Regions from separate parts of the Klebsiella ornithinolytica genome, predicted to be linked through region 1. Evidence: predicted binding sites of a transcription regulator. Region 1 holds the regulator's gene; each other region holds the start of a gene.
What was found. Region 1 encodes Fur, which represses iron uptake genes when iron is present. Its sites were predicted from a motif close to ATAATAATGAGAACNACTATCAA; they were not measured.
Positions count from the first base shown of each region.

Region 2: Q1L34_RS24585 (TonB-dependent siderophore receptor) is a predicted target of Fur. The motif match lies at 1,517-1,539, and genes of this name have one in related genera.
Region 3: Q1L34_RS15530 (TonB-dependent siderophore receptor) is a predicted target of Fur. The motif match lies at 913-935, and genes of this name have one in related genera.
Region 4: bfd (bacterioferritin-associated ferredoxin) is a predicted target of Fur. The motif match lies at 868-890, and genes of this name have one in related genera.

Region 1 is NZ_CP130153.1:3,949,645-3,951,849, forward strand. Features, by position in the region: gene ybfE (LexA regulated protein) at 1-89, shown strand, start outside; gene fldA (flavodoxin FldA) at 239-769, shown strand; gene fur (ferric iron uptake transcriptional regulator) at 1,062-1,514, shown strand; gene Q1L34_RS18880 (hypothetical protein) at 1,577-1,792, opposite strand; gene Q1L34_RS18885 (ChiQ/YbfN family lipoprotein) at 1,847-2,179, opposite strand.
Region 2 is NZ_CP130153.1:5,193,805-5,196,009, forward strand. Features, by position in the region: gene Q1L34_RS24585 (TonB-dependent siderophore receptor) at 1-1,253, opposite strand, end outside; gene Q1L34_RS24590 (MltF family protein) at 1,930-2,205, shown strand, end outside.
Region 3 is NZ_CP130153.1:3,245,798-3,248,002, reverse strand. Features, by position in the region: gene Q1L34_RS15530 (TonB-dependent siderophore receptor) at 1-871, opposite strand, end outside; gene Q1L34_RS15525 (voltage-gated chloride channel family protein) at 1,086-2,205, opposite strand, start outside.
Region 4 is NZ_CP130153.1:455,985-458,189, reverse strand. Features, by position in the region: gene Q1L34_RS02080 (prepilin peptidase) at 1-104, shown strand, start outside; gene bfr (bacterioferritin) at 88-564, opposite strand; gene bfd (bacterioferritin-associated ferredoxin) at 638-832, opposite strand; gene tuf (elongation factor Tu) at 1,012-2,196, opposite strand.

The DNA.
Region 1 (2,205 bases):
CGGAAGCTCGCAATATGAACCGCAGCGATTTGATCGAAGAGATGCTGATGAACCAGCTGGCAACCCTGCACAGCCGGGATAAAGCCTGAAAATCCTCAAAAAAACACTTTCATGTAGCAGAGTGTGCAGTCGGGCGTGATTGCTGTTTCCGCGCCCTCCCCTGTTCTGCTATGATTGCCGTTATCTGCGGGCATTACGCCACTACCACATCATTAAGTTTCAAGAGGTTATTTTACTCATGGCAATCATCGGCATCTTTTTTGGCAGCGACACGGGCAACACCGAGAATATTGCAAAAATGATTCAGAAGCAGCTTGGTAAAGATGTTGCTGATGTTCACGACATTGCCAAGAGCAGCAAAGAAGATCTGGAAGCCTACGACATCCTGCTGCTCGGCATTCCGACCTGGTACTACGGTGAAGCTCAGTGCGACTGGGATGACTTTTTCCCGACGCTGGAAGAGGTCGACTTTAACGGTAAACTGGTTGCGCTGTTTGGCTGCGGCGATCAGGAAGACTACGCGGAATACTTCTGTGACGCGCTGGGCACCATCCGCGACATCATTGAACCGCGCGGCGCCACCATCGTTGGCCACTGGCCGACCGCGGGCTATCATTTTGAAGCCTCTAAAGGCCTGGCGGATGACGATCACTTCGTCGGCCTGGCTATCGATGAAGACCGCCAGCCGGAACTGACCAACGAACGCGTGACTCAGTGGGTTAAGCAGGTCTCTGAAGAGCTGCACCTCGAAGAAATCAAAAACGCCTGATGATTGTGCGGCGTTACCGTTAAGTTTCGCCGCATTAATAGATAGAAGCAATCAAACTAATAGCTACAAGTTTTTAACTTTTAATCACATATCTGTACAATGTCCTCTGATTTAACGAGGTCAGGTGACGTAGTTTGTAGCTGGGACCTCGTTTTTGACAGCATACAAGGCCCGATACTTGCAGTTTTCATTTAACGATGGCAGTTCTATAATGAGACGCATTGCATCGGGTGATTCTCTGTATTACTTCCGCTGATGGAAGTAGATCGTTTAGCAACAGGACAGATTCCGCATGACTGACAACAATACCGCATTAAAGAAGGCTGGCCTGAAAGTCACACTTCCACGATTAAAAATCCTGGAAGTCCTGCAGGAACCGGATAACCATCACGTCAGTGCGGAAGATTTATACAAGCGCCTGATCGACATGGGTGAAGAGATTGGTCTCGCTACCGTTTATCGCGTGCTGAACCAGTTTGATGATGCTGGCATTGTGACTCGCCACAACTTCGAAGGCGGTAAATCTGTTTTCGAACTGACCCAGCAGCACCATCACGATCATCTTATTTGTCTCGATTGTGGCAAAGTGATCGAATTCAGCGATGAGTCTATCGAAGCGCGTCAGCGTGAAATCGCCCACCGCCACGGCATCCGTCTGACCAACCACAGTCTGTACCTTTACGGTCACTGTGCGGAAGGCGACTGCCGCGAAGATGAACATGCACACGACGCGCTGGAAAAGTAATTTCCCACCGCGTGGACCACAAAAAGCCAACCTGACGGTTGGCTTTTTTTATGTGCAAACGCCTACCCTTTTCTGCGCGCGGTATGCTCGTCGAAAGCACGGGTAAACGGTTCCTCATCCCAGCGGTTTGCCAGCGCTTCTCGTACCAGAGCCTGTTGGGTTTTCGGTACCATTCCACCTAATGGTGGGTCGGTATCAAGATTGGTGGGGAATGCGTAGCCCCGGGCAGCCACGGCAATCAGTGCCTGAACATCGCCACAGGATTGCGCGCCATGCAAAACGCCTGATGGTTAACATCAGGCGTTTTTACTGACAGGAGCTGGCGCCCGCGATCAGGGCCTGGTGTTGTTGCTGCGAATCTCTTTCCAGATACGATCGCAACGCGCTTTCACCGCCTGGTCATTGCCGGTACGGGTCGCCTGAATACACTGTTGGTAATCCAGAACGCGCACGCTTTCCTGGCTGGCAAACGCCTGATGCTGTTTATCTTCTTTCAGCACGTCGAGAACGCTCTGGCAGGCCTGAACCTTATCCGGATTCCCTTCCGCCGTATTGATACAGGCGCTGTAAGCATCTTTTAGTTTCGTATCTTCTTTTGGCGCGGGGGACTGCGTACAGGCTACCAGGCCCGATGCCATAACCGCGATGAGCAATAGCTTCTTCATAATTGACCTCTCAGGTTTGCGGCAGG
Region 2 (2,205 bases), 1.2 Mb from region 1:
TAAGAGAGCGCCTGGGTGGTCGACACGCCATCTTTCATACGCTGCTGATTCCACTCGGTGCCCAGCGTCAGGTTCTGCTCAACGCCCAGGGTAAACGGAATATTGACCTCGCTGTGCAGCAGAACGTCCGCCAGATCGATATCCGAGAATTCGCTGCTGGAGAAGATGCCCTCGGTCCCGCCCGCCAGACCTTCATTCATACGGGAGTTACGGGTATGTTCATACTGCGCATAGCTGTTGCTGGTGACGCCGTTGTCCCAGCCTCCGGTCCAGGTAAGGCCGTAGGTCTGACGGTAAATTCGGTTGGTCTCTTTACCGTACATGCTTTTCACTAGCGTACTGGTATTGGTATTCTGCGTATCACCCGCGTAGAGGTTGCCCTGGCGGCTATAGCCAGTTTCAAACTCCAGCGCCTGCATAGGGGCAAATTCCCAGCGCAGCTTACCGTGGATATCTTTGTTCACCACCCCTTCACGCCCGGCAGGATAAGATCCGGCATAGCTGCCGGTCCGCTCCGCCTCGTGGCCGGCGTTAATATCCTGGGCATCAGCCTGGGTTTTACTCAGATTGCCCCATAAATTAAAACTCACGCTGTCCGACATCGGCCCCTCAAGGCTGAAGTTCGTCCGCTTCGTCGCCCCCTCTTTTCGGTGCTGAGGCGCATTCATGTAGGTATTCCAGGAGCCATGCCATTCGTTATTCACAGGCTTAGTGATGATATTCACGACGCCACCCATTGCACCGTTGCCATAGCGCGCCGCCGCAGGGCCGCGAATCACATCAATGTGGTCGATCATCTCCGCGGGAACCCAACCGGTGTCGCCACGCGTATCGCGATCGCCGCGCCAGCCATAGCGTACCGAATTGCGACTGGTCACCGGCTTACCATCGATCAGGATCAGCGTATTCTCTGGTCCCATACCGCGGATATCGATCTGCCGGTTATTCCCGCGCTGGCCGCTGGTCGAGTTGCCGGTGAGGTTCACCCCCGGCTGAGTACGAATCAGTTCGGAGATATCGCGTGCCGGCGGGTGTTTGCGTATTTCGTCAGCCGTGAGCGTTGAAACGCCCGGCGCCTGTAAGGTCTGTCTGGCAGCGGTCACGACCATCGTCTCTTCGTTTTTGGCCGCAGCGCTGTCGGCGTCCTTTGCCTCTTCCGGTATGCTGCTATCGGCGGCCTGCGCGGGTAGCGCCGCGCCCCAGATAGCCAGATGAATTAGCACGGCCAGCGAGTAGTGTGAGTTTCGTTTCATGGAGTATGCCCTGTTTTCTTTTTTTGCTGTCGGGGCGCGCCTCCTTCATCCTGAGATAAACAGCGGCAATCATTTTCATGCGAACAACTTCATGCCTGGTTTTGGCATAGCAAGGCCCTCCCGGAGAATGAACGGGATATAACTAGCCTGTGGCCAAAATATAAAATCTCACCCTGTCAAAAATGAAAAATACGCGCCTGCACTATTCTTAGATAGCGTCTTTCGATCAGCCTTAGAGATGATTATTGTGCGTTATCACGTTATTAGAAATGAGATTCATTATCAAGTTGATAATGTAAAACAGCGGAAACAGATTGAAATATAACAAATAAAACAACAGGATAAATTACAAACAATATTCTCAAGACACTCAAATAATTAATAACAACACTTACAACAACATAAAAAAAACATTATTCAATCATATTATCTCCATAATCATTTATGGCTGCTGATCCCTTTATAAAAATAAAATGAATACCCCACAACAGAGAGCATAGCCCGCCCAGCAATATGCCTGCCAGAATCGAGGCAAAGAGTCTCTCTTTTTGCAGCACAAAAGTCGCGCTCGCCTCTGACACAACCGGCGATGTCTCCCCGCGCGGTCGGGAAAACGAACAGGCTAACCCCCCAGAGTTGACTAAAATAAAGGGATGCACCTGCGGAGCCTCTCTCCATGAACATCCTCTCATTTCAACGACCCGCTATCGCCAGCTTTGCCTGCCTTATTGCCCTGCTGTTTGCCGGTTCTGTTTATGCGGCAGTTGGGGAAAAGAAACCACCGCCTCAGGAAAAACGAGAGGCGCTGGAACTCAATACGCAAGAGATGCAGAAGCCCTGGCAAGGCGATCTCCCCGGTATGCTCGACAGACGCGTCATCAGAGTGTTAACCACTTACAGCAAAACCTTTTTCTTTATCGACAAAGGCACCCAGCGCGGGGCAACGCATGAC
Region 3 (2,205 bases), 700 kb from region 1:
CGGGGCTGAGGTTACCGTTGCTGTATTGGGTATCGCCGGCGTAAATATTGCCCTGGCGGCTATAGGCGTAGTTAAAATCGACAATCTGCTGTGGCGTCAGTTTCCATGACAGCAGGGCGTTGATGTCCTTGTTGCGCACCCCTTCGCGACCGGCGGCGTACGAACCATTTTGGGCATGGTTAATGTCCCAGGCGTCAGCATCGGTTTTATTGATGTTACCGTACAGACGCATGGTCAGCGCATCGCCGGCCAACGGTCCGTTGAGGCTAAAGTTGGCGCGATTCGTCGCCCCCTCTTTGTTGTTTTCCGGCTGGTTGGTATAAAACGATAGCGAGCCATGCCAGTCGTTAGTGGGGCGTTTAGTAATGATATTGACCACGCCGCCGGCGGCACCGGATCCGTAGCGGGCTGCTGCCGGGCCGCGCAGAACTTCAATGCGTTCGACCATCTCCGGTGGCACCCAGTTGCTATCCCCGCGGGTATCACGTTCGCCGCGCCAGCTGTAGCGTACCGAGTTACGGGATGTCACCGGAACGCCATCGATCAGGATAAGGGTGTTCTCCGGCCCCATTCCGCGAATATCGATCTGCCGGTTGTTACCCCGGCTGCCGCTGGCGCTGTTGCCGGTTAAATTGACGCCGGGCATTTTACGAATGATTTCCGACAGATCGTTAACCGGTGGATCGCGGGCAATATCTTCAGCGGTAATAACAGATACCCCCGGCTGCTGCTTGAGTGCTTCCTCAGCCGTGCTGTGTACCACCATTGTTTCGGTATCGCGTTCCGCTTCCTCAGCAAAGGCGTCGGGCGTCAGAAAGCCAGCAAATACCAGCGCGAGTGGCGTAATGGCATAATAGTTTTGCGGTCTCATTGTAAATATCCATATCAAAGCGTTAAAAATTGAGACTGCGAATATCAATGATAATTATTATCATTTCAATGCATGCAAATGAATCTTCATTAAATCCTCACAATTGGCGCAACTTTGCCGGGTTATAGCAGAAAGGTGAATAAACAGGCGGGGTTGACGGCGGCAGCAGGGGATGGGGGTCCGCGCCGCGGGAATGCGGCGCAGAGCGGGCGGCTTACCGGGAAGGATGTTTGTCTTCTTTCGTCTCAGACGCGGCGGGCGTTTGCCGCTGATGCCAGGCCGGAAGCTCCGCCAGACGGATACCGGTCGGTACGACACGGTGTTTTGGGCCGGCAATCCGCTGCGCCCGGTAGATCCCCGTATAGCCAGAGACCAGGTAGGCCACCACGCAGGCCAGCGCGGCATACACGCCGATCTCTGCGCCAAACAGTTCAATGGCCATCAGCGTAGAAGCGACGGGCGTATTGGCCGCGCCGGCAAACAGGGCCACGAAGCCGAGACCTGCGAGGAACCCGACAGGCAGGTGCATCAGCGGTGCTAACGTATTGCCGAGCGTCGCGCCGATGTAGAACAGCGGCGTCACTTCCCCGCCTTTAAAACCGCTTCCCAGCGAGATAACGGTAAAGATCAGCTTGCCACAAAAATCCCACGCTGCCAGCGGATGCAAAAACGCATCGCTGATCTCCGGGATCCCCAGCCCGATATAGCGTTCGCCATGCAGGAGAGAGACGGCCGTCGCAATCACCAGTCCGCCAATAAACGGTCTGAGAGGCGCGTAGGGTAGCTGTTTTTTCATCAGGCTACTCAGCAGATGCGTTGTATCGGCGAAGAGGCGGGCGGCCAGGCCAAAGCAGCATCCGGCAAGGATCACGGCAAGCAGTGTCCAGGCTGAAAGCGCAGGAATGGAGGTGACCAGATAGTGGGTATGCTGTACGCCCCACATCAATCCCACCTGGTCTGCGACGATCGCGGCAAACAGGCAGGGCAGGATCGCCCGGTAGTCCATCCGACCGATCGCCAGCACCTCCAGCGCGAATAATGCCGCGGCGAGCGGTATACCGAACACCGAGGAGAAGCCCGCGCTGATCCCGGTCATCAACACGATACGCCGGCCGTTATTGTTAAGGCGCAGAAGCGCGGTGAATTGATCGGCTATCGAGGCCCCCATTTGTACTGCGGTACCTTCCCGGCCAACCGATGCGCCAAAGAGATGAGAGATGACCGTGCTGATAAAGACCAGCGGCGCCATCCGCAGAGGAATGACCTGAGCGGGGTGATGGATCTCTTCCAGAATGAGATTATTACCGGCCTCGACGCGGCTACCATAGCGGAGA
Region 4 (2,205 bases), 2.1 Mb from region 1:
GGAAAGTACAGCGCTCATTGAACAACCCGCTGCCTTTTGGCCCTTTTTTGGCTGCAGCGGGTTTTTGGTGCGGGTGGCAAACGCTAGTCAGTCAGCCACTTTGATTTGTGACTGGAGATAGTTTTGCAGTCCTAATTTATCAATCAGATCCAGCTCCGTTTCCAGCCAGTCAATATGGCCTTCTTCGTCTGTCAGGATTTCAATAAGCATGTCGCGACTGACATAGTCATGGACGCTGTCGGCATAAGCGATCGCCTCACGTAGATCTTTTGCGCCTTCGAGTTCCAGTCGTAAATCAGATTGCAGCATCTCTTCGACATCTTCACCGATGCCCAGCTTGCCAAGATCCTGCAGATTGGGGATACCTTCAAGGAAGAGAATGCGCTCGATGTACTTATCGGCGTGTTTCATTTCATCGATGGATTCATGATATTCAACATCATTGAGGCGCATCAGGCCCCAGTTCTTGAACATTCTGGCGTGAAGAAAGTACTGATTTATTGCGACAAGCTCATTTCCCAACAATTTATTGAGATAACTTATGATTTTGACATCACCTTTCATTATATAGTCCCTCCGCTTCCACTTATTGAAGCGTAGTTCGGGCTATAAAGATGTCAAAGAAAAGCCTGAGCTCTTAAGCGCTCTCCTGGTATTCCGGCATGCGGGTTAATTCATCTTCCATAATCTCACGGGCGGCACGGACACATTTACCGCATTGATTTCCAACAGGAATGAATTTGCGCAATTGCTGAAAAGACTGTGGATGAAATTGACGAACGGCCTGACGAATTTTTTTATCGTTTACACCATTACACAAACAAACGTACATACCGACTCCCGTTCAATTTATGCTCAAAAGTGTAAATGAGAATAGTTATAATTACAATAGTGCGTTGATTAAATACTCAAAGAGATGTTCTTTTTTCATACAAACATGATTTTGCTCGACGCCAGATGACGAGCAGCAAAAAGGGCGCCGAAGCGCCCTTTTTCATTCAGAACTAATAATTAGCCCAGAACTTTAGCTACAACGCCCGCGCCAACGGTACGGCCGCCTTCACGGATTGCGAAACGCAGACCGTCGTCCATCGCGATCGGGTGAATCAGGGTAACAACCATTTTGATGTTGTCGCCCGGCATGACCATCTCTACGCCTTCCGGCAGTTCGATGGTGCCAGTCACGTCAGTTGTACGGAAGTAGAACTGCGGACGGTAGCCTTTGAAGAACGGAGTATGACGGCCGCCTTCGTCTTTGGACAGAATGTACACTTCAGATTCGAACTTGGTGTGCGGCTTGATAGAGCCCGGCTTAGCCAGTACCTGACCACGTTCGATTTCTTCACGTTTGATACCACGCAGCAGAACACCAACGTTCTCACCAGCACGGCCTTCGTCCAGCAGTTTGCGGAACATTTCAACGCCAGTACAGGTAGACTTCGCAGTCTCTTTGATACCAACGATTTCAACTTCTTCGCCCACTTTGATGATACCGCGCTCTACACGACCGGTAACAACGGTACCACGACCGGAGATGGAGAATACGTCTTCGATCGGCAGCAGGAACGGCTTGTCAATCGCACGCTCTGGTTCCGGGATGTAAGAATCCAGGTAGCCAGCCAGTTCGATGATTTTCGCTTCCCAGTCTGCTTCGCCTTCCAGCGCTTTCAGAGCGGAACCACGAACGATCGGCGTGTCGTCGCCCGGGAAGTCGTACTGAGACAGCAGCTCACGGACTTCCATTTCAACCAGTTCCAGCAGCTCTTCGTCATCAACCATGTCGCATTTGTTCAGGAACACGATGATGTACGGAACGCCTACCTGACGACCCAGCAGGATGTGCTCACGAGTCTGCGGCATCGGGCCGTCAGTCGCAGCAACAACCAGGATCGCGCCATCCATCTGAGCAGCACCGGTGATCATGTTTTTAACATAGTCGGCGTGGCCCGGGCAGTCTACGTGTGCGTAGTGGCGAGTCGGGGTGTCATATTCAACGTGAGAAGTGTTGATGGTGATACCACGAGCTTTTTCTTCCGGCGCGTTATCGATCTGGTCGAATGCACGAGCAGAACCACCGTAGGTTTTAGCCAGAACGGTAGTGATTGCAGCGGTCAGAGTAGTTTTACCATGGTCAACGTGGCCGATAGTACCGACGTTAACGTGCGGTTTTGTACGTTCAAATTTTTCTTTAGACACGGCTATATT